Indioceanicola profundi: one gene and its partner. The protein of the gene in region 2 interacts with the protein of the main gene of each other region in a pairwise test. Links are inferred from orthologs where the notes say so. Each region holds a gene or a part of one and is shown on either strand. Other genes may lie near its edges. The genes, in order: dnaE and DOL89_RS03675.

Region 1 (10,708 bases), 520 kb from region 2 along the record:
GCGTCACGAATGGCCTTTTCCACAGCCTTGACCATGCTGCGGTCCCAGACCGACACGGTGATCAGGCGCGGTTCCGGAACGGAAACGTTGGCGACCTGGTTCAGCGGCATGGCGCTGCCATAGGCCTCGACGGTCACCGGGTCCAGCAGACTGGCGGAAGCGCGGCCGGTCCGAAGACCGCCATATTCCTTGCGCAGCGTTTCGACCGCGCCGTCCATACGGCGCTCGATGTCCTTGATGTCGGGCTCAGCCACCTTAATCCTCTTCGGTTATTATGGTGTATTTGCCCCGACCCGCCATCACCTCGGCAAACGCGCCGTCGGTGAAGATCGAGAAGACGAGGATCGGGATCTTGCTTTCCCGCGCCAAAGAGATGGCGGAAGCATCCATGACCTGCAAGTCCTGCGACAGGACCTGAAGATAACTCAAACGGTCGTATCTGACCGCGTCAGGCACCTTCTTTGGGTCGGCGGTATAGACGCCATCCACCTTCGTCGCCTTCAGCAGGGCGTCGCAGCCCATCTCTGAGGCGCGCAGCGCGGCGGCGGTGTCGGTGGTGAAGAACGGATTGCCCGTTCCGGCCGCGAAAATCACCACCCGCCCCTTTTCCATGTGGCGGACGGCGCGACGGCGGATATAGGGCTCGCAGACGCTGGCCATCGGGATGGCGGACTGAACCCGCGTCTGCACGCCCTGCTTCTCCAGGGCATTCTGCATGGCCAGCGCGTTCATCACCGTCGCCAGCATGCCCATATAGTCGGCGGTCGCCCGTTCCATGCCGGTGGCGGCGCCGGACACACCCCTGAAGATGTTTCCGCCGCCGATCACCAGACAGACCTCGACGCCCATCTTGACCACGGAGCGGACCTCGCCCGCTACCCGGTCGACGATTACGGGATCAAGCCCGTAATCCCGATCCCCCATCAGCGCTTCGCCCGAAATCTTGAGCAGGACGCGTTTGTACTGGGCGGTCACGGGGCTTGATCCTTTCGTCTGGGGACAATCCAGGACTGGACAGGGCCGCCGGAACCGGCGGCCCTGGAAGACAATGGCCTCAGCGGGCCATCGAGGCCACTTCGGCCGCGAAGTCGGAAGCTTCCTTCTCGATGCCCTCGCCCAGGGCATAGCGGACGAAGCCCGTCAGCTTGACCGGAGCGCCGACATCCTTGGCGGCGTTCTCGACGACCTTCCGGATCTTGGTCTCGCCATCGATGACGAAGACCTGCTCCAGCAGGACGACTTCCTCATAATACTTCCGGATGCGCCCTTCGACCATCTTCGCGATGATCTCTTCCGGCTTGCCGCTGGCGCGGGCCTGCTCGGAGAGGACGTTGCGCTCCCGGTCCAGGGATTCGGTGGACACGTCGGCGGTGTCCAGCGCCTCCGGACGGGCGGCGGCGATGTGCATGGCGATCTGCTTGCCGAGCGCCTCGAGCTTCGCCGTATCGCCGGCGGACTCGAGAGCCACGAGCACGCCGATCTTGCCGAGGCCGGCAGACAGGGCGCTGTGGACATAGCTGGCGACCACGCCCTGGCTGACGCTCAGCTTGGTCGAGCGACGCAGGTTCATGTTCTCGCCGACGGTGGCGACCATATGGGTCAGCTCTTCGGCAACCGTGCGGCCGGTGCCCGGATAGGCGACGGTCTTCAGCGCCTCGATGTCGCCGTCGGTGCCGAGCGCCAGCTCGGTGACGTTGGAGACATAGCCCTGGAAGGTCTCGTTGCGCGCGACGAAGTCGGTCTCGGCATTCACCTCGACGGCAGCGCCCACGGTGCCGTTGGTGGCGACGCCAACCAGACCTTCGGCGGCGACGCGGCCGGCCTTCTTGGCGGCAGCGGCAAGGCCCTTCTTGCGCAGCCAGTCAACCGCGCCTTCCAGGTCACCGTCGGTCTCGGACAGCGCCTTCTTGCAGTCCATCATGCCGGCGCCGGTCTTCTCGCGCAGCTCCTTCACGAGCGCGGCAGTGATCTCCGCCATATTCGCCTCTCTTGCCTGATTGGTCCCGGATGGAACCTGATTCCAAACAGCATGACGGCCGGCCTGCTCCCGCGGCGGGAACGGGCCGGCCGTGCACACACGAAATTAAGCCTGCGCCTCGGCCGTGGTCGCGGCCTCGTCACCTTCCGGCAGGTCCTCGGCCGGGGCCTCCTCGGAAGCGCCGATATCGATGCCGGCCGCGCTCATCTCGGCCTGCAGGCCGTCCAGGACGGCGCCGGCGATCAGATCGCAGTAGGTGTCGATGGCGCGCAGGGCGTCGTCGTTGCCCGGGATCGGGAAGGTCACGCCGTCCGGGTTGCTGTTGCTGTCAACCACGGCCACGACCGGGATGCCAAGCTTATTGGCTTCCTGAATGGCCAGCGACTCCTTGTTGGTGTCGATGATGAACAGCAGGTCCGGCAGGCCGCCCATGTCACGGATACCGCCCAGGGCCCGCTCCAGCTTATCGCGGTCGCGGGTCATGTTGAGCAGCTCCTTCTTGGTGCGGCCCGACTGCTCGCCGGCGGCCAGCTGCTCGTCCATCTCCTTCAGGCGGCGGATCGACTGGGAGATGGTCTTCCAGTTGGTCAGCATGCCGCCGAGCCAGCGATGGTTCACATAGTACTGGCCGGAGCGCTTGGAGGCCTCGGCCACCTTCTCCTGCGCGGCCCGCTTGGTGCCGACGAACAGAACGCGGCCGCCGCCGGCGGTCACGTCCCGCACCGCCTGCATGGCGCGGTACAGCATCGGAACGGTCTGCTCCAGGTCGATGATGTGCACGCCGTTGCGCACGCCGAAGATGTACGGAGCCATCTTCGGGTTCCAGCGGCGGGTGTGGTGACCGAAGTGCACGCCAGCTTCGAGAAGCTGGCGCATGGTAAAGGTAGGCATAGCCATGGAAAACTGTCCTTTTCCGGTTGATCCTCCGCGGGCGTTGTTCCTTGGGCTTTCCCTTGCGGGAGGTTCCTCGGAACACCGGATGGGGGCGCTGCAAAAATGCGACAGCGCACCGCAAGCCCGCGTGTGGGATTGACGACGGCGGTTACATACTCCGGCCATTTCACCATTGCAAGCCCGGCACCTGCATGGCTGCGGCGTCCCGCGTCCCGTTGGCGATCGGCCGCACTTGGCAGGGGCAACCGCCGCCATTATGGTCCGGCCCGCCGCTGCCCCTTGCCGGTCCGATGCAGACAGACACAGCCCCCTTCAGTTCCACCGGTCTTCTGACCGCCTTCCGCGTCCTGGCCGGACTCCCGCCCCTGGAGATGGGAACGGTCGCGCTGGCGGAGGTGCCGGACGGCCTGCGCGGCGTGTTGGGCCAGGACGGCGGCATGACCGCGGCGCTGGAGCGGTTCTGGGGAGAGCCGATGGGGCTCGCCGTCCGCCGTACGGACCTGCGTGACGGCCGACTGCGACGGGAAGTGGTCCTGGCCGGCATCCGCCGCGGGCTACCGTCGGAAGCGGGGTTCATCGACATTCGCCTGGACGCCCTGCCCCCATCCGTGGCGGAGCAGGTGATCGCCGGGCGGCAGCCCTTCGGCGCCGTACTGGCGGCTGCCGGCATCCGATTCCGCAGCCGGCCTTTCCGATTTTTCCAGGTGGCCGCCGATCGGGACCTCGCGGAAGCGCTCCAGGTCCCACCCGGCAGCATCCTCTATGGGCGTGAGACCCGCCTGACCGACTCCGGCGGCCGGGTGCTGGCGGAGGCGGTGGAGATCCTGAGCGGTCCAGCCATCTGAGTGCCTCCGCCGCCGCTCCTCAGAGATCGACCACGTCCACCACGCCCGGAATCGCCTTGATGGCGGCGCGACCGGCCGTGGTGATCTGGTACGCTTTGGGCAGAGTGATCTCCACCTCCTGCAAAGGGTCCATCTCCACCGTGATGGTGACCTTGCCGCGCCCGGGAGCCAGCCGGGCCAGGGTGGATTGCAGGTTGCCCACCGGCTCGGGATCGCGCAGCACCACCTTCAGCCCGGCGGCGGTCTTCGCGACTTCCTCCTCCAGCGCCATGATCCCGTTGCCGGTCAGGCGCAACTCCTCCCCGTTCTGCTGGATGTCCACATAGAGGACCACGGCCCTGCCGGGCTCCAGCAGCTCGCGGGCGGGCGCCAACGCCTCCGAGAACAGGGTCACCTCGTACACGCCGGAGCTGTCGGACAGGGAGATGAAGGCGAATCGGTTGCCGCTCTTGGCCGTGCGCTCCTGTTTCGCCACCACGATCCCGGCCATGCGCTGGCGCGTCGGCTTGCCTTCACGCACCAGTTTCGGCAGGTCGGCATAGCGCGCCACCTTCAGCCGGTTCAGGGCGGCGGCGAATCCGTCCAGCGGGTGGGCGGAGAGGTAGAAGCCGATGGCCTCGAACTCGTGGCGCAGCCGCTCCAGGCTGTCCCAGTCGGACAGCTTCGGCAGGTCCGGCGCCTTCAGCCCTTCGCCCGGCGCACCGCCGAACAGGCTGCCCATGCCGCTTTCCTTCTCCGCCGCCACCGACTGCGCATAGCGCATGATGGTCTCCAACCCGGCGAAGAGCTGCTGGCGGTTCCGGTTCATGGAATCGAACGCGCCGGCGCAGACCAGCTTTTCCATCATGCGCTTGTTCAGCGCCTGGGTATCCACCCTGCGGGCCAGATCGAAGATGTCCTTGAACGGTCCGTTCTTCCGCCGCTCCGCCACGACCGACTGCATGGCGGGCAGACCGACGCCCTTCACGGCCGCCAGCGCGTAGCGCACGCAACGCTCCCCATCGGGCAGCGTCTCCACCGTGAAGATCTCGCCCGACTTGTTGATGTCGGGCGGCAAGAGCTTGATCTTCAAACGAACCAGCTCCTGCCTGAACTGGTTCAGCTTGTCCGTGTTGCCGAGGTCGAGCGTCATGATCGCCGCCATGAACTCGACCGGGTAGTTCGCCTTCATATAGGCGGTCTGGTAGGCGACCAGGGCGTAGGCGGCGGCGTGGGACTTGTTGAAGCCGTAACCGGCGAACTTGTTCACCTGGTCGAAGATCAGGCCGGACTGCTCCTCATCGACGCCCATGATCTCCTTGGCGCCCTTGATGAACTTGGCCCGCTCCTTCTCCATCTCCTCCTTGATCTTCTTGCCCATGGCGCGGCGCAGCAGGTCGGCGCCGCCGAGGCTGTAGCCGGCCAGCACCTGGGCGATCTGCATGACCTGCTCCTGGTAGACCATGATCCCGAAGGTCTCCTTCAGGATCGGTTCCAGCGCCGGATGCATGTAATCCGGCTTCTCCTCCCCGAACTTCACCTTGATGTATTTCGGGATGTTGTCCATCGGGCCCGGCCGGTACAGGGAGACCAGTGCGATGATGTCCTCGATCCGGTTGGGCTTCATGCGGCGAAGAACGTCGCGCATGCCGCTGGATTCCAACTGGAACACGCCGGAACTCTCGGCCCGCCCCAGCAGCCCGTAGGACCTCTCATCCTCCATAGGCAGGTTCAGCAGGTCCAGCTTCGGCCCGTGGTCCGCCACCAGCTCGACCGCCTTTTGCAGTACGGTCAGGGTCTTCAGGCCCAGGAAGTCGAACTTCACCAGCCCGGCCAGCTCCACATACTTCATGTTCAACTGGGTGACCGGCATGTCCGAGCGCGGATCGCGGTAGAGGGGCACCAGCTCGTCCAGCGGGCGGTCGCCGATCACGACGCCGGCCGCGTGGGTGGAGGCGTGGCGGTACAGCCCTTCCAGCCGCCGGGCGATGCCCAGCAGACGGCCCACGGTCTCGTCCGACTTCTCCATGTCCTGCAACAGCGGCTCACCCTCGATCGCCTGTTCCAGGGTGACCGGGTTGGCCGGATTGTTCGGGATCATCTTGCAGATCTTATCAACCTGCCCGTAAGGCATCTGGAGCACGCGGCCGACGTCGCGCACCACGGCGCGGGCCTGCAGCTTACCGAAGGTGATGATCTGTGCGACCTTGTCGTAGCCGTACTTGTCCTGGACGTACCTGATAACCTCCTCGCGCCGGTCCTGGCAGAAATCCACGTCGAAGTCCGGCATGGAGACGCGTTCTGGGTTCAGGAAGCGCTCGAACAGCAGACCGTAACGTATTGGATCCAGGTCGGTAATGAACAGCGACCAGGCCACGAGGCTGCCCGCACCCGAACCACGGCCGGGCCCGACGGGGATGTCGTGGTTCTTCGCCCATTTGATGAAGTCCGACACGATCAGGAAGTAGCCGGGGAACTTCATCTTCACGATGACGTCCAGCTCGAACTCCAGCCGCTTCCGGTACTCCGCCTCGGTCGCCGCCTTCTCATCCTCGGCCATGCCGCTGGTGAAGACGTAACGTTCAAGACGTGTCGTAAGTCCTTCATGTGCCTGGGCGCGCAGCTCCTCCTCCTCCGTCCGACCGCCCTCGCAGGGGAACGGCGGAAGGATGGGGTTCACCTTCTTGGGCATGTAGGCGCAGCGGCGGGCGATCACGACGGTGTTGTCCACCGCCTCCGGCAGATCGGCGAACAGCTCGCGCATCTCGGCCGCGGACTTGAACCGGTGATGCGGAGTCACACGCCGCCGGTCCTCCTGCATGACATAGGCGCCCTCCGCGATGCAGAGCAGCGCGTCATGGGCGGGATACATCTCCTCCGTCGAGAAATAGACGTCGTTGGTCGCGACCAGCGGAATGTCATGCGTATAGGCGAGGTCGATCAGGTCGGCCTCGATCCGGTCCTCCGCCTGCCCGATCTGCCCCTCCATATGGCGCATCAGCTCAACATAGAGCCGCCCCGGGAACAGGCCCTTCAGCAGGTCCAGCAGCTCCACCGCATGCGGCTTCTGCCCGTCCAGCAGCAGCCGGCCGATGCCGCCATGGATGCCGCCGGTCAGGCAGATCAGCCCGTCGGTCAGACCCCGCAGGTCGTCCACGGAGATCTGCGGCAGCAGGCCGGGCTCCGTCTCCAGGAACGCCTTGGAGACCAGCTTCATCAGGTTCCGGTAGCCCTGCTCGCTCTGTACGATCAGGACGAGCTGGTCAGCCCCCGGCCCCGCGGCCGCACCGCGCAGCTTCTTCACCGGCCCGAAGGGCGTCACCCACATCTGGCACCCGATGATGGGCTGGATGCCGGCGTCGGAGGCGGCCATGGAGAATTCCAGGCTGCCGAACAGGTTGCCGGTATCGGTCACCGCGACGGCCGGCATGCCGTTCTTCTGGCAGAGCTTGACCAGCTCCTTGACCTTGATCGCCCCCTCGGAGAGCGAGTAGGCGGAATGGACGCGCAGGTGGATGAAGCCGGGATCGGTCACGGGGCAATGGCCTGACATCGGAACGGGATCGGTCTCCACCCTACCCCGGCCTGCCCCGGCCGTTCCACCGTTGCATGGGGTTACCGCACCATCAGCCGGCCAGCGCCCGGCGCATCAGCACCATGAACAGGAAATCGAGGCTGGCGGCCGCCAGTAGAAGCCCGATCCCGAAGCCCGTCAGCACCGACAGCCCGGCCAACGCTCCCATCACGCTGACCGCGCCGGCTGTACCGGCCATGACGGGCGCGAACGCCGCCCATTGCGTGCCGCGGCCCGCCGAGATGATTATCAATCCGCCAAAGGCGACGCACCCAACGCCGAGGGCGCGGGCATAGAGGCCGAAATCCATGGTGGTGGCGAGAACCTGGGAGGAGATCGCCCGATCCGCGATCCAACCGCCAAAGAGGATCAGATCCAGCCCGAGCAACGCCGATATGATGGCGTAGCCATGGAAACTCCAACGGGACCGGAAGGGGGACTCGGAACGAGAGGTTTCGATACGAGCGTTGGTGAGGGTCATTGCATGCTCCATCGGTCGTGGGACGCCACCACCCTCTGCCCACGCCGTTGCGGCCGCAATTACCAGCCAGGTAATGGACGCGCGCTCCGGCTCGCAGCATGCTGCTCCCATGACGACGATGCGATCCGCCAGTCCCGCAATCCGGCCCACCAATGGTTTCGGCACATTGCTGCGGCGCTGGCGGCTGTCCCGCGGAACCAGCCAGCTCGATCTGGCGCTGACCTGCGATACCAGCCAGCGACATATCAGCTTCCTGGAGTCCGGCCGGGCGCGCCCAAGCCGCGGCATGGTTCTGAATCTTGCGGGCGCACTGGCCGTACCGCTCCGTCATCAGGACGCCATGCTGCTGGCCGCCGGCTTCGCTCCCGCCTATGGGACCCGACCGCCGGAAGCGCCGGAGATGAGGCCGATCCAGGCCGTGCTGGACCGGATGCTGGAGCGGCAGGAGCCGTTTCCCGCCGTGGTCGTGGACCGGCACTACAATCTGGTGCAGGCGAATGAGGGAGCCATGCGGCTGCTGGGCTTTCTTCTGGGTCCGGAAGCCGCTTCCGCTCCGCCGATCAACCTGGTCCAGGCACTGTTCTCCCCGCCTGTGGAGGGGCTGGTGGAGAATTTCAGGGAAGTCGCCCTCTGGACGGTTCGCCGGCTGCGGGCGGAAGCGCTGCTGGAAGATCCGCTGGCCGAAGACCCGGAACCTCTGCGGAGCCTCATGACGCATCCAGCGCTCGCCGGCGCGGGGTCCGCAGGCGCAGTGGATGAGGCAGCTATTCCGGCTCTGACCATCCGTTTCGTCCAGGACGGTGTCCGCCTTTCCCTCCTGTCCGTCATCGCGAGCCTGGGCACTCCGCTTGACGCCGGGCTCCAGGATTTGCGGGTGGAGCTTTTCTTTCCAGCCGATGAAGCGACGGAAGGCTGGTTCCTGGCGGGCTGATTCCCCCTGTCGCAGCCCTCCGCCGGTTCGTCACTGATCCACGATCATCCAACTTCCGTCCGGCTGCATGCAGGCAGTGCCATATGCCTCCTCCGCCCGGCCGCCGATAATCACGGTCTGCTGGAACTCCCGGCAGTACATGCCATCGAGCGTGCGGCCTTCCCGTAGGGCGACCACCTGCCCAGTCGCGGCACCATCGGACCAGACCACCGGTTGGCCGATGGGCGCCGTGGTGGCATGAATCTGCGCTGTCTCAAGCGTGCGCTGCTGCGCTTCGTTCAGCTCGTTCAGGATGGTCAGCGTGATCGCCGTCAGCCCAAGCCATGCGAAGGCGCTGCTGTCGTCGTGGTAATGGCCATAGCCGTGATAGCGGTGACCATAGGGCCGCACCACAACGACATTCCTGTAGGTGCGGTGCCAGCCGGGCGGGTTGTAGGAGCGATTGCGCGACCATCGAGGGTCTGAGCGGTCCCGGCGGTCGTCGCGACTCCGCCAATCATCCCGCCCACGGCGGTCGTCGCGCCAGTCCCGGTCATTCCGGCGCTCATCGTCGCGACGCCATTCGGGGCCGCGGTCTCGCTCGTGCCGGCCGCCGCGCCCGTCCCTGTCGTCATTGTCCCGTGCATACGCCTGGACGGGCGGTGAAACCAATGCAAGGACCAGACACGCTCCAATGATCCTGGATGCCAATCTGCCGGCCTTCATGTCGAACTCCTCTGGACGCAAGAACCACGCCCCCCATCCTGGTACGTGGCGGCAGGAATTTTCCTGCACCCGCCCGCACAGAAAAATCAGCCGACCCGCCTCCATCCCGGATTTTCATCTGTTGTCGCCGGCATAACCAGCACCAAGGAGGATGATATGCCGATCCGAAGCGCCGATGCCGAATGGACCGGGGGCGTTCCCGCCGGGAACGGGCGGGTGAAGCTCGAAAGCGGAGCCCTCGATACCCAGTACAATTTCTCCTCCCGCTTCGAATCCGGCACGGGCACGAACCCGGAGGAGCTGATTGCCGGCGCCCATGCGGGCTGCTTCTCAATGGCCTTTTCCCTGATGCTGGGTCAGGAGGGCTTCACGCCGGAGCGGGTACGCACCACCGCCAAGGTTCATATCGACAAGCAGGGCGGCGGCTTCGCCATCACCCGCATCGACCTCGTCACCCGCGCCAGCATCCCCGGCATCGGGGCAGACAAGTTTCAGGAAGTGGCGGAGAAGGCTAAGGCGAACTGCCCCGTCTCCCGCGCCCTGAAGGCTGTGGACATCACACTCGACGCCGCGCTGGAGTAGCAGTGCCGGACACCCAGCCATGCAGGGGCGGATGGTTCCGCCCCTGCACTGTTTCGTGCAGGCTTGCGGGATCATGCGCCCGATCCATATCCCGCTCGCCCTTGCCTGTGCCCTGATCTGCGGCTTTGTCTTCGTGGTCATCAGTTGGGGCCTGCGGGAGCTGCCGCCCCTGCTCTTCACCGGGCTGCGCTTCGCGAGCTGCGCGATCCTGCTGCCTGCGGTCGGGTTCAATCGGCCGGCAGCGTGGCGCTATATCCTGGGTATCGGTCTTTTCCTGGGCACGTTCCAATTCGGGCTGCTGTTCCTGGCCATGTCGGTCGGCATGCCGGCGGGACTGGCGAGTCTGGTCATACAGTCGCAGGCCTTTTTCACGGTGATCCTGGCAGCATTGCTGCTGGGCGACCGGCCGCGTCCGCGGCAGATCGCTGGCATTATCCTGGCCTTCGCCGGCATTGCGGCGATTGCCAGCGAGTTGCCCGGCGGCGGTTCTCGCGTTGGGCTGGCCCTGTGCCTTGCCGCCGGCATGTCATGGGCCGTCGCCAACATGCTGATGAAGGCGGCTAGGGCGACAAACGCCTTCCATCTCATGGTCTGGATGAGCCTGGTACCGCCGATCCCCCTCGCCCTGGCCTCCTGGGTGTTCGAGGGTCCGGCCGGGTTCCAGTCGCTGGCAGGCTTGAGCGCAACCGGGTGGTTCGCCGTTCTCTACAACGGGTGGGTGGCCACGTTGCTGGCCTTT
Region 2 (9,658 bases):
GATGCCGGGCCGCCTCTGCGGCCAGACGGTGGATGCGGACGGCAAGCGCGGCTTCGTGCTGACGCTGTCCACCCGCGAGCAGCATATCCGCCGCGAGAAGGCCACCTCCAACATCTGCACCAATTCCGGCCTCTGCGCGCTGGCCTTCACCATCCACATGTCGCTGCTGGGCGAGGCGGGCTACACCAAGCTGGCCCGCATCAATCATGCGAACGCGGTGGTGCTGGCGGAGAAGCTGGCCGGGGTGGCGGGCGTCGAGGTCCTGAACGAGGGCTTCTTCAACGAGTTCACCGTGAAGCTGCCGAAGCCGGCGGCCGGGATCGTCGAGGCGCTGGCGGCCAAGGGCGTGCTGGCCGGCGTGCCGGTGTCCCGCTTCTACCCGGATGTGGCCGGGGTGGAGAACCTGCTGCTGGTCGCGGCGACGGAGACCAACACCGTGGGCGACATGGACGAGCTGGTCCGCGCCCTCGAGGAGGTGCTGTGATGGGCATGAACAGTCAGGGCCGCGATACGAAGCCCCATGACGTCGCCGTGCTGGAGGACGTGAAGACCTTCACCGGCAACAAGGCGCTCCAGCTCGAGGAAGCGCTGATCTTCGAGCTGGACAACCACGGCGTTTCCGGCGTGGACCTGCCGGAGCCGGCCACCGGCAGCCTGAGGCTGGGCAAGGTAAAGGCGCGCAAGGGCATCGGCCTGCCGCATTTGTCAGAGCCGGAGGTGGTGCGCCACTTCACGCGCCTGTCGCAGAAGAACTTCGGCATCGACAGCACGATGTACCCGCTGGGCTCCTGTACGATGAAGCACAACCCGCGCCTGAACGAGAAGATGGCGCGGCTGCCGGGCTTCAGCGACGTGCATCCGCTCCAGCCCGTCTCCACCGTGCAGGGTGCCTTGGAGCTGATCGACCAGCTTGCCCACTGGCTGAAGACCCTGACCGGCATGCCGGCGGTGGCGATGAGCCCGGCGGCGGGCGCCCATGGCGAGCTGTGCGGGCTAATGGCCATCCGGGCGGCGCTGCATGCACGCGGCGAGGGGCACCGGACCCGCGTGCTGGTGCCGGAATCGGCGCACGGCACCAACCCCGCCACGGCGGCCTTCTGCGGCTTCACCGTGGATTCCATCCCGGCGGAGGAGAATGGGCGCGTCAGCGTTGAGGCGGTGAAGGCCAAGCTGGGGCCGGACGTCGCCTGCATCATGTTGACCAACCCCAACACCTGCGGCCTGTTCGAACCGCAGGTGAAGGAGATCGCCGATGCCGTGCATGCGGCCGGCGGCTATTTCTACTGCGACGGCGCCAACTACAACGCCATCGTCGGCCGGGTGCGCCCGGCGGACCTCGGCGTCGACGCCATGCACATCAACCTGCACAAGACCTTCTCCACGCCCCATGGCGGCGGCGGTCCGGGCTCCGGCCCGGTGGTGCTGTCGGATGCGCTGGCCCCCTTCGCGCCGATGCCCTTCGTGGTGCATGGCAAGGACGGCTTCGATCTGGTGGAGCATGCGGCCGGGACCGATACCCAACCGTTCGGCCGGATGAAGGGTTTCCACGGCCAGATGGGCATGTTCGTGCGCGCCCTGGCCTACATCATGAGCCATGGGGCGGACGGGCTGCGGCAGGTGGCGTCGGACGCGGTGCTGAACGCCAACTACATCAAGGAAAGCCTGAAGGACACGATGTCGGTCAGCTTCGACGGGCCCTGCATGCATGAGGCCCTGTTCGACGACCGCTTCCTGAAGGGCTCCGGGGTCACCCCGCTCGACTTCGCCAAGGCGATGATCGACGAGGGCTTCCACCCGATGACCATGTACTTCCCGCTGGTCGTCCACGGCGCGCTGCTGGTGGAGCCGACGGAGACGGAAAGCAAGGCGACGCTGGACCAGTTCATCGCCACGTTGCGCCATCTGGCGGAGCGGGCGAAGGCGGGCGACGCCGCCTACTTCCAGGCCGCCCCGCGCCTGACGCCGCGCCGGCGTCTGGACGAGACGGCCGCGGCCCGCAAGCCGATCCTGCGCTGGACCCGCCCGGCTGGCACGGCCCAGGCCCAGGCGGCGGAGTAAGGGGCCTCGCCACTGTGTGAGGGGAGCGGGCGGGGCTGGAAACGGCCCCGCCTGTTCTGTTTTGCGGCGCCCCACCGATCTCTTCTCCGTCATCCCGGCGAAAGCCGGGACCCAGAGCCACCAGCACCGCCCTCGGGACTCCTGGGTCCTGGCTTTCGCCGGGATGACGGGTGGGGATGATGGGTGGGGAGGTGCGGCTCCGAGGTAACCGCTGCTCGATTCAAATGGATCGAAACCCGTCCCCGGCCTGTTCCTTCTGCAAACCCAATCCACAGAGGGAGACGTGCCATGGGCATCATCGCCTGGATCATCCTTGGTCTGATCGCCGGCTGGCTGGCGCACAAGATCATGCACGGGGCCGGGGCCGGGCTGGTCATGAACTTGGTGCTGGGCATTGTCGGCGCGTTCGTCGGCGGCTTCCTGGTCCGCATCCTGGGCGGGGCCGGCGTGACCGGGTTCAATATCTGGAGCCTGATCGTGGCCACGCTGGGCGCGGTGGTGGTGCTGTGGCTGTTCAACAAGCTGTCCAGCCGGCGCAGCGCCAGTCTCTGACCCCCGCCGTCACGCGGACGCCACGGATCGGCGGTAGAATGGCCTGACAACGTGACCTGCGGTACTGCGCGTGACAGCGCAGGGCGCGGGATGTTGCGGATGGCTGTGCCGGGGTGCCGGCAGGCCACGCCCCACGTCAGGGCTTATCGCCGCGCCCGGGCGGGCGCGCAGGAAGGCAGGTTTCCATGCGCTCCCGCGATCCGGCACCCGTTTCAGGCCTGCCGCGCCTCCGGCGGATGGCTCTGGTCGCCATGGGCTGGACGATCATCGTGGCCGGCGTGCTTGCAATGCCGCTGCCGGGGCCGTTCGGTCTGCCCATCGCCTTCGCCGGCGCGCTGCTTCTGCTGCGGAATTCGCCGGATGCCAGGAAGACGCTGATCCGCTGGAAGCGGAAGGCCCCGGCGCGCCTATCCCCCATCGTCGGCCGGTTCGAGGCTTGGCGGACCCGCAGGCGGCTGAAGCGTCGAGCCGGGTAGCACGCCGGGGCTTCCCCGCAGGCCGCCTGCGGCTATGATGCTGCCCCACGCAGCAGGGGCGAACGGTCATGAAGACGGGCAATTCCATCCTCTCCTCCTACGGCACTACCATCTTCGAGGTGATGTCCCGGCTGGCGGAGGAGCACCGGGCCGTCAATCTGGGCCAGGGCTTTCCCGACGACAGCGGACCGGCCGATGTGGTGGCGGAGGCGCAGCGCTATCTGGCGGAGGGCTGGAACCAGTACCCGTCCATGATGGGGCTGCCGGCCCTGCGGCAGGCCGTGGCCGCCCATGCCAAGCGCTTCTACGGGCTGGATGTGGACTGGGCGCGGGAGGTGATGGTGACCTCCGGCGCTACCGAGGCGCTGGCCGCCTGCCTGTTCGGCCTGCTGGAGCCGGGGGACGAGGCGGTTCTGTTCCAGCCGCTCTACGACAGCTACGTCCCCATCATCCGTTGCGCCGGGGCGGTGCCGCGCTTCGTGGCGCTGGACCCGGCCAAGGGCTGGAGCTTCACGCGGGAGAGCCTGGAGGCGGCGTTCGGGCCGAAGACCAAGCTGGTGGTGCTGAACAACCCGCTGAACCCCGCCGCCAAGGTGTGGACGGAGGCGGAGCTGCGCGTGCTGGCGGAGGTGGTCGTGAAGCACGACGCCTATGTGGTCTGCGACGAGGTCTATGAGCATCTGGTCTTCGACGGCCGGCGGCATGTGCCGCTGATAACGCTGCCGGGGATGCGGGAGCGATGCCTGCGCATCGGGTCGGCGGGCAAGACCTTCTCCCTGACCGGGTGGAAGGTGGGCTATGTCACGGGCGCGCCCGGTCTGATGCAGCCGGTGGCCAAGGCCCACCAGTTCCTGACCTTCACCACCCCGCCGAACCTGCAATCCGCCGTGGCGCTGGGCCTGGGCAAGGAGGATGCGTATTTCACCGGGCTGGCCGGATCGATGCAGGCCAAGCGCGACCGGCTGTCGGCGGGGTTGCGGGCGGCGGGCCTGACCGTGCTGCCGGCGGAGGGCACCTATTTCCTGATCGCCGACATCGGGGCGCATCTGCGCGATGGCGAGGACGACCAGGCCTTCGCCAAGCGCCTGACGGTCGAGGCCGGGGTCACGACCATTCCCGTCAGCGCCTTCTATGAGACGGATGCGCCGCGCCATCTGGTGCGCTTCTGCGTCTGCAAGCGGGACGAGGTGCTGGATGCGGGGCTGGAGCGGTTGGGGGCGTACTTCGGGGGATGAGGGGGCGGCTGGTTGTGTCGGCCACGCTGCGCGTGACTGACCTACGGTTGGAAGCCAGCCGTCGATGGGATCGGACCTTTCGGAAGGAGTGGTAAGACCGTGTCGGATCGGCGCTATGCTTGATCCGACCTACGGAATCGGGCCATCGGCGCCATGCCTACCGCCAGCGTGGCGATCCAGGCGAGGCGGCTCTGGTAGCGGTCGTGGGGGTTGCTCAATGCGCCGCTGATGAAGGCGTTACCGAGAAGGGCCAGCAGCAGGAACAGGCCCAGGGCGGCGAGGTCGTGGCGACCGCATCGGAAGGCCCAGGCGGCTATGACAGCGAGTCCCAGAAGGGAGAGGTAGGCGACGGGGATGTGGAGGGTGCTCCAGGCGTCGAACAGGCCTTGGGTGATCTCCTCCCGCTGTTGGCGGGCATCCTCGAAGCCGGAAACGGGAAGGAGGTCGCGGAAGACCCAGCGGGTCACCTCCTGCCATTCGTCCAGCCCGTCGCCGGTCGCCACCTTGCCGATCTGCTCCGCCGTGGAGGCGAGGCCGGTGAGGAGGAAGTCTCCGGGATAGCTCCGGATGCTTTCCCGGACGATCAGCGACAGCTCCCGATCCGCCCCGCCCCACCAGCCGATCTGGCGGAACGGGCTGTCCTCATGCCAGATGAAGTCGTTGGCGGTGGCGGGCATGCGGTCGCGGTACTGGCAGAGCTGCACGTCCGGGCGGGGGCAGTTGGCGTCCAGCCAGCGCTGGGCGATGCCGTCCTGCACCAGCCGGCCGAAGACGAAGACCGGCCCGCCCGGCGTGTAGACCGCCTGACCCACCAGGGCCAGATGCAGCAGGGGCATCAGGATCAGGCTGCCGGCCACCACGGCGGCCGGGGGAAGGATACGGATGTGGAGCCGCCAGCCGCGCCAGCGGGCCAGCGCCCAGGCGGCTGCGGTCACCAGCACCAGCCCGATGCCAAGCGCCATGCTGGACATGTGCGACAGCAGCGCCAGCAGGGAAAGCAGGATCAGGCCGGCGCGCTCGGCCCCCGTCAGTCGCTCCCACCGGAAGCCCAGAAGCCAGAGGGCCAGGACCAGCAGCGGCACCAGCACGTCCGGCATGAGCTGGGCGGCGAACCAGGGAAGGCTGGTCAGGAGGGCGAGGGCGACGGTCACGCCGGCCGTGGCGGCGGGGCCGGAGGGCAGGTCGTGGGTGCGCAGCATCAGCCGGATGCACCAGAGCGTCAGCGCGGCCTGCGCCAGCACCGGCCCCCAGAAGCTCCACCAGCCGAGCGAGGCGGCCCAGAGGAACAGGCCGTAGAAGAGGGACCGGCCCGGCTCCAGCCCCATTTCCAGCACCCGGCGCACATAGCCGCCGGTGTCGAAGAACACCAAGGCCCAGCCGTTCCACAGGGCGGGGGCGAGCAGGGCGGCCAGGGAAAAGGTGATCGCGGCCGCCCAAGGCGCCAGCCCGGCCAGACCTGCTGGGCGGGGGCGTGCCGGATTGCGCAGAAGGGCGGGCGGGGTCTGGGGCATTCGATTCATGGAACCTTTGATGCCCGGAACTCGTGGCGGAGTTTGGGCAGGCCGGTCAAGCGGCCCTCGTTGTGCGAACGGGCTTGGTGTAGGATGCGCGGAGCTTCGAAACACCGTTCCTCACCGCAGCCGTACCGGTGCCACATTCGCATTGCCAATTGAATGCCGTGAACTGTCGCTTGCGCGATGGTCCGGACACTTGCATGACGCGTTCCCCCACCATCCGGTTCCCTTTGAGCCCGCTCCTGATGCCGCGCATTTCTGCTGCCGTCCTGTTCGCCACGTTGAGCCTCGCCCTGCCAGGGCAGGGACTTGCCCAGGGTTCCCCGCCGCCGGATCAGGGGTCTGGAGGAAATCCGACGCCGCCCGCGGCGGCCGTCCCGCCGCCGGGCGCATCGCCTGTGGACGCCCTGCCGGAGTCGGCGCTGCCGCAGCCGTTCGGGCTGGCCAAGGTGGACATCTCGGCGGAGCGGGAGAAGCCGCAGGCCTGCTTCACCTTCAACCGCCCGCTGCCCCGACCCGGCAAGCGTCAGCCGGACCTGAAGCGGTTCCTTACGGTGGAACCGGCGGCGGAGTTCAGCGTGACCGTCCGCGACCGGGACCTCTGCCTGGAAGGGCTGGCTCATGGGCAGCGCTACACAGTGACCCTGGCCGCCGGCCTTCCTAGCGTGGTGGGCGAGGAGACGTTGGGCGAGCCGGTCACCCGTGAGCTGGCCGTGCCCGACCGCCGCCCGGCGCTGTCCTTCCGCGGCCAGGGCTACATTCTGCCCCGCATCGGCGGGGAGGGGCTGCCGCTGCGCAGCGTCAATATCGACCGTGCCCGGCTTCAAGTGATCCGCATCGCCGACCGCCAGTTGGTCGAGCAGATCTATTACGGCCGTATCAACCAGACACTGACCGACTTCGACGTCGGCATCATGCTCGAGGAGAAGGGCGAAGTCGTCTGGAAGGGGGAGATCGCCACGGGCGGGGAAAAGAACCGCACCCAGGTAACGCCCTTCCCCATCGATGCGGTTCTCGGCTCCCTCCAGCCCGGCGTCTATATCGCGGTGGCGGAGGATGCGGCGCTGCCCCAGGTGGCCTGGGACCAGCGGGCGACGCAATGGTTCGTCGTCTCCGACGTCGGCCTGACCAGCTTCCGCGCCGCCAACGGCCTGTTCGTCTTCGCCCGCAGCCTGGAGAATGCCCAGCCCTTGCCGGGCGTGGAGCTGCGGCTTGTGTCGCGGGACAATGCGGAACTGGGCCGGGCGGTGACCGGGCCGGACGGGCTGGCCCGGTTCAGCACGGACGGGATGGCGACGACGGGGCCGAAGGCGCCGCAGGCGCTGTTCGCCGCCGCCCCTCAGGGGGACTTCTCCCTGCTGGATTTCGGGGCGCCGGCGGTGGAGCTGGCACAGCGGAGCGGTGGCGGGCGGACGCTGCCCGGCGCGCTGGACGTCTTCCTGTCCACCGAGCGCGCGGCCTACCGGCCGGGCGACACGATCCATGTCGTGGGGCTGCTGCGGGACGCCAACGCCGTGGCAGCGCCGGGGCGTGAGCTGTTCGTACGGCTGCAGCGGCCGGATGGGCTGGAGCTGTTCTCCACCAAGCTGAATGACCAGGGGCTTGGCGGATTCGCCGGGGCTTTCACGCTGCCGGAGACGGCGCCCGAGGGGAAATGGCTGCTGACCGCCAGGGCGGAGGCCGGTGGTCCGGTGATCGGCCGGACGGAGATCACGGTGGGAGAGGTGGCCCCGGCGCGCCTGACCCTGTCGCTCACCGCCGACCGCCCGCGCATCGCCGCCGACGGCAAGGCTGTGGTGCGGGTGGACGGGCGCTATCTGCACGGGGCAGCTGCATCCCGACTGCCAGGGGAGATGCGGCTGCGACTGCGTGAGGCCGAGAATCCCTGGCCGGGGCTGGAAGGCTACCGCTTCGGGCTGGTGCAGGAGCCGTTCAAGGGGGAGGAGCGGCCGCTGCCGGGCTTCACCACTACCGCGGACGGCACGGCGCGCGTGCCGGTGGAACTGGGCGACCTTCCACGGACCAGCCAGCCGCTGGAAGCGGTGATCACCGCCACGCTGCACGATATCGGCGGGCGTGCAGTGCAGCGGGAGCTGGTGCTGCCCGTGGATCATCAGGCCTTTGCCCTGGGGATCAAGCCGAACTTCGCCGGGGATGCGGTGCCGGAGGGCGCCACCGTCGGCTTCGACGTGGTCGCCGTGGCCCCGGACGGGCGGCGGATGGAGCGTCCGGACCTGTCCTGGGAGCTGTTCGAGGAAGAATACGAATACGACTGGTTCGAGGCGGACGGGCGCTGGGATTACCGCGCCAATGTGCGCGATCGACGCCTGACCGGCGGCAGTATCGATGCCGCCGCGGATGAGCCCGCCCTGATCGAGGAACAGGTGAAGGCCGGGCGGTACCGGCTGGAAGTGTTCGATCCGGCCACGGGCATTGCCAGTTCCGTCCGCTTCTCCGCAGGCTGGTGGGTCAGCGCCAAGTTCGGCGAGACCCCGGACGCGGTGGAGGTCGCCGTGATGGACAGCATCCATCAGCCCGGCGGCACTGCCCGGGTGTTCGTCCGCCCGCCCTATCAAGCCACGGTGCTGGTGACCGTGGCTGACCGCGCCGTGCGCCATACGACGACCCAGGAGGTGGGGCCGGAGGGCGCGTTCCTGGATGTGCCCGTGGCCGCGGACCTGACGTCCGGCGCCTATGTGCTGGCGACCGCCTATGCGCCGGCCGATCCGCAGCGCCGCGCCGCCCCGCGGCGGGCCATCGGCATCGGCTGGATCGGGCTGGACACCGCGCCGCGCCGGCTGGACGTGCAGCTTCAGCCGCCGGAGACGGCGCGCCCCGGCGAGCCGGTGACGATCCCCGTCACCATTGCCGGGCTGGCGGAAGGCGAGACGGCGCATCTGGTGGTGCGGGCGGTGGATGAGCGGCTGCTCGCCGCCGAAGGCCGCCGCCACCGCTCCGACCCGGCAGCCTGGTTCCATGGAAAGCGCGACCTGTCGGTGGAGCTGCGCGACGTCTACGGCCCGCTGCCGGTGCAGGAGGCGGCGTCTCGACCCGCGCCAGGACCGGCGGCGGGGCTTGACCGGCCGGCCTCCCGCACGGAGGAACCGCCGACGGCCTCGATCCAGTCGCAGGTCCTGACCGCTGGCCCGGATGGCAGGGCAGAGGTGACTCTGCCGCTGCCCGCCGCGGAGGCGCGGCTGGGGCTGGAGGTGGTGGCCTGGACCGCCGACCGGGTGGGCGATGCCGCCGGCGCCCTGAACGTGCGAGAGGATGTGCAGCTTACGGCCGAGCTTCCGGAGATGATTGCCGTCGGCGACGTGGCGCAGATCGCCTTGGCGCTGGAGAATTCGGCAGGGCCGCGCGGTGCTTACAGCATGCTGCTGGAAGTGGAGGGACCATTCGCCCTAGAGGGCGAGCCGAAGGTGGAGTTCCGCTCCATTCCCCGTGGCCGCCGGGTGGAGGCCATGCGCAGCTTGACCGCCACCGGGGACGGAATGGGCCGGTTGCGCATCACGGTGGAGGGGCCTGAAGGCTATCGCTCCGTCCGCGAGATCGAATTATCCGCCCGACCGTCCTTCGCGCTCGAGGCCAGCCGTCAGGTCGCGGTTCTGGCGCCGGGTGCTGCGTTCGAGCCCGCCCCGGCGGCCGATGGCCGGCGCGTGCTGGTGGCCGGCCTCTGGTCGGATCTTGATCTGCCGGCCCAGATTCTGACCGGCGACAAACCCGTGGCGGCATCTACGGAGCAGCTTGCGAGCCGACTGCTGCCCCTGGTGGAGGCGCCGAACCTCGTCCGGACGCTGACCGGCATGGAGGAGAGGGCGTT

Evidence for each region.
Region 1: the proteins of DOL89_RS03675 (region 2) and dnaE interact in binary tests that used the Escherichia coli proteins (3 or more experiments, as listed by UniProt). The link is inferred for Indioceanicola profundi from one-to-one orthologs.

What each region holds. Positions count from the first base shown.
Region 1 is NZ_CP030126.1:1,279,977-1,290,684, reverse strand. The notes cover bases 3,537-7,562. They hold dnaE (DNA polymerase III subunit alpha), read right to left. Parts: upstream 7,250-7,562; coding sequence 3,737-7,249; downstream 3,537-3,736. Other genes in these bases: DOL89_RS06095 (hypothetical protein), read right to left, coding at 7,323-7,562; DOL89_RS06105 (hypothetical protein), read left to right, coding at 3,537-3,717. In the rest of the region: frr (ribosome recycling factor), read right to left, coding at 1-254; pyrH (UMP kinase), read right to left, coding at 256-924; tsf (translation elongation factor Ts), read right to left, coding at 1,055-1,978; rpsB (30S ribosomal protein S2), read right to left, coding at 2,084-2,875; more of DOL89_RS06105, read left to right, coding at 3,163-3,536; more of DOL89_RS06095, read right to left, coding at 7,563-7,751; DOL89_RS06090 (helix-turn-helix domain-containing protein), read left to right, coding at 7,861-8,682; DOL89_RS24755 (hypothetical protein), read right to left, coding at 8,713-9,387; DOL89_RS06080 (OsmC family protein), read left to right, coding at 9,544-9,969; DOL89_RS06075 (EamA family transporter), read left to right, coding at 10,043-10,708. UniProt on the Escherichia coli protein: DNA polymerase III is a complex, multichain enzyme responsible for most of the replicative synthesis in bacteria. This DNA polymerase also exhibits 3' to 5' exonuclease activity. The alpha chain is the DNA polymerase catalytic subunit.
Region 2 is NZ_CP030126.1:761,478-771,135, forward strand. The notes cover bases 2,262-5,237. They hold DOL89_RS03675 (aminotransferase), read left to right. Parts: upstream 2,262-3,154; coding sequence 3,155-4,321; downstream 4,322-5,237. Other genes in these bases: DOL89_RS03665 (GlsB/YeaQ/YmgE family stress response membrane protein), read left to right, coding at 2,347-2,610; DOL89_RS03670 (PGPGW domain-containing protein), read left to right, coding at 2,796-3,086; DOL89_RS03680 (hypothetical protein), read right to left, coding at 4,435-5,237. Outside these bases: aminomethyl-transferring glycine dehydrogenase subunit GcvPA, read left to right, coding at 1-484; aminomethyl-transferring glycine dehydrogenase subunit GcvPB, read left to right, coding at 490-2,058; more of DOL89_RS03680, read right to left, coding at 5,238-5,832; DOL89_RS03685 (alpha-2-macroglobulin family protein), read left to right, coding at 6,081-9,658. UniProt on the Escherichia coli protein: Shows aminotransferase activity with methionine and histidine as substrates, and to a lesser extent also with phenylalanine.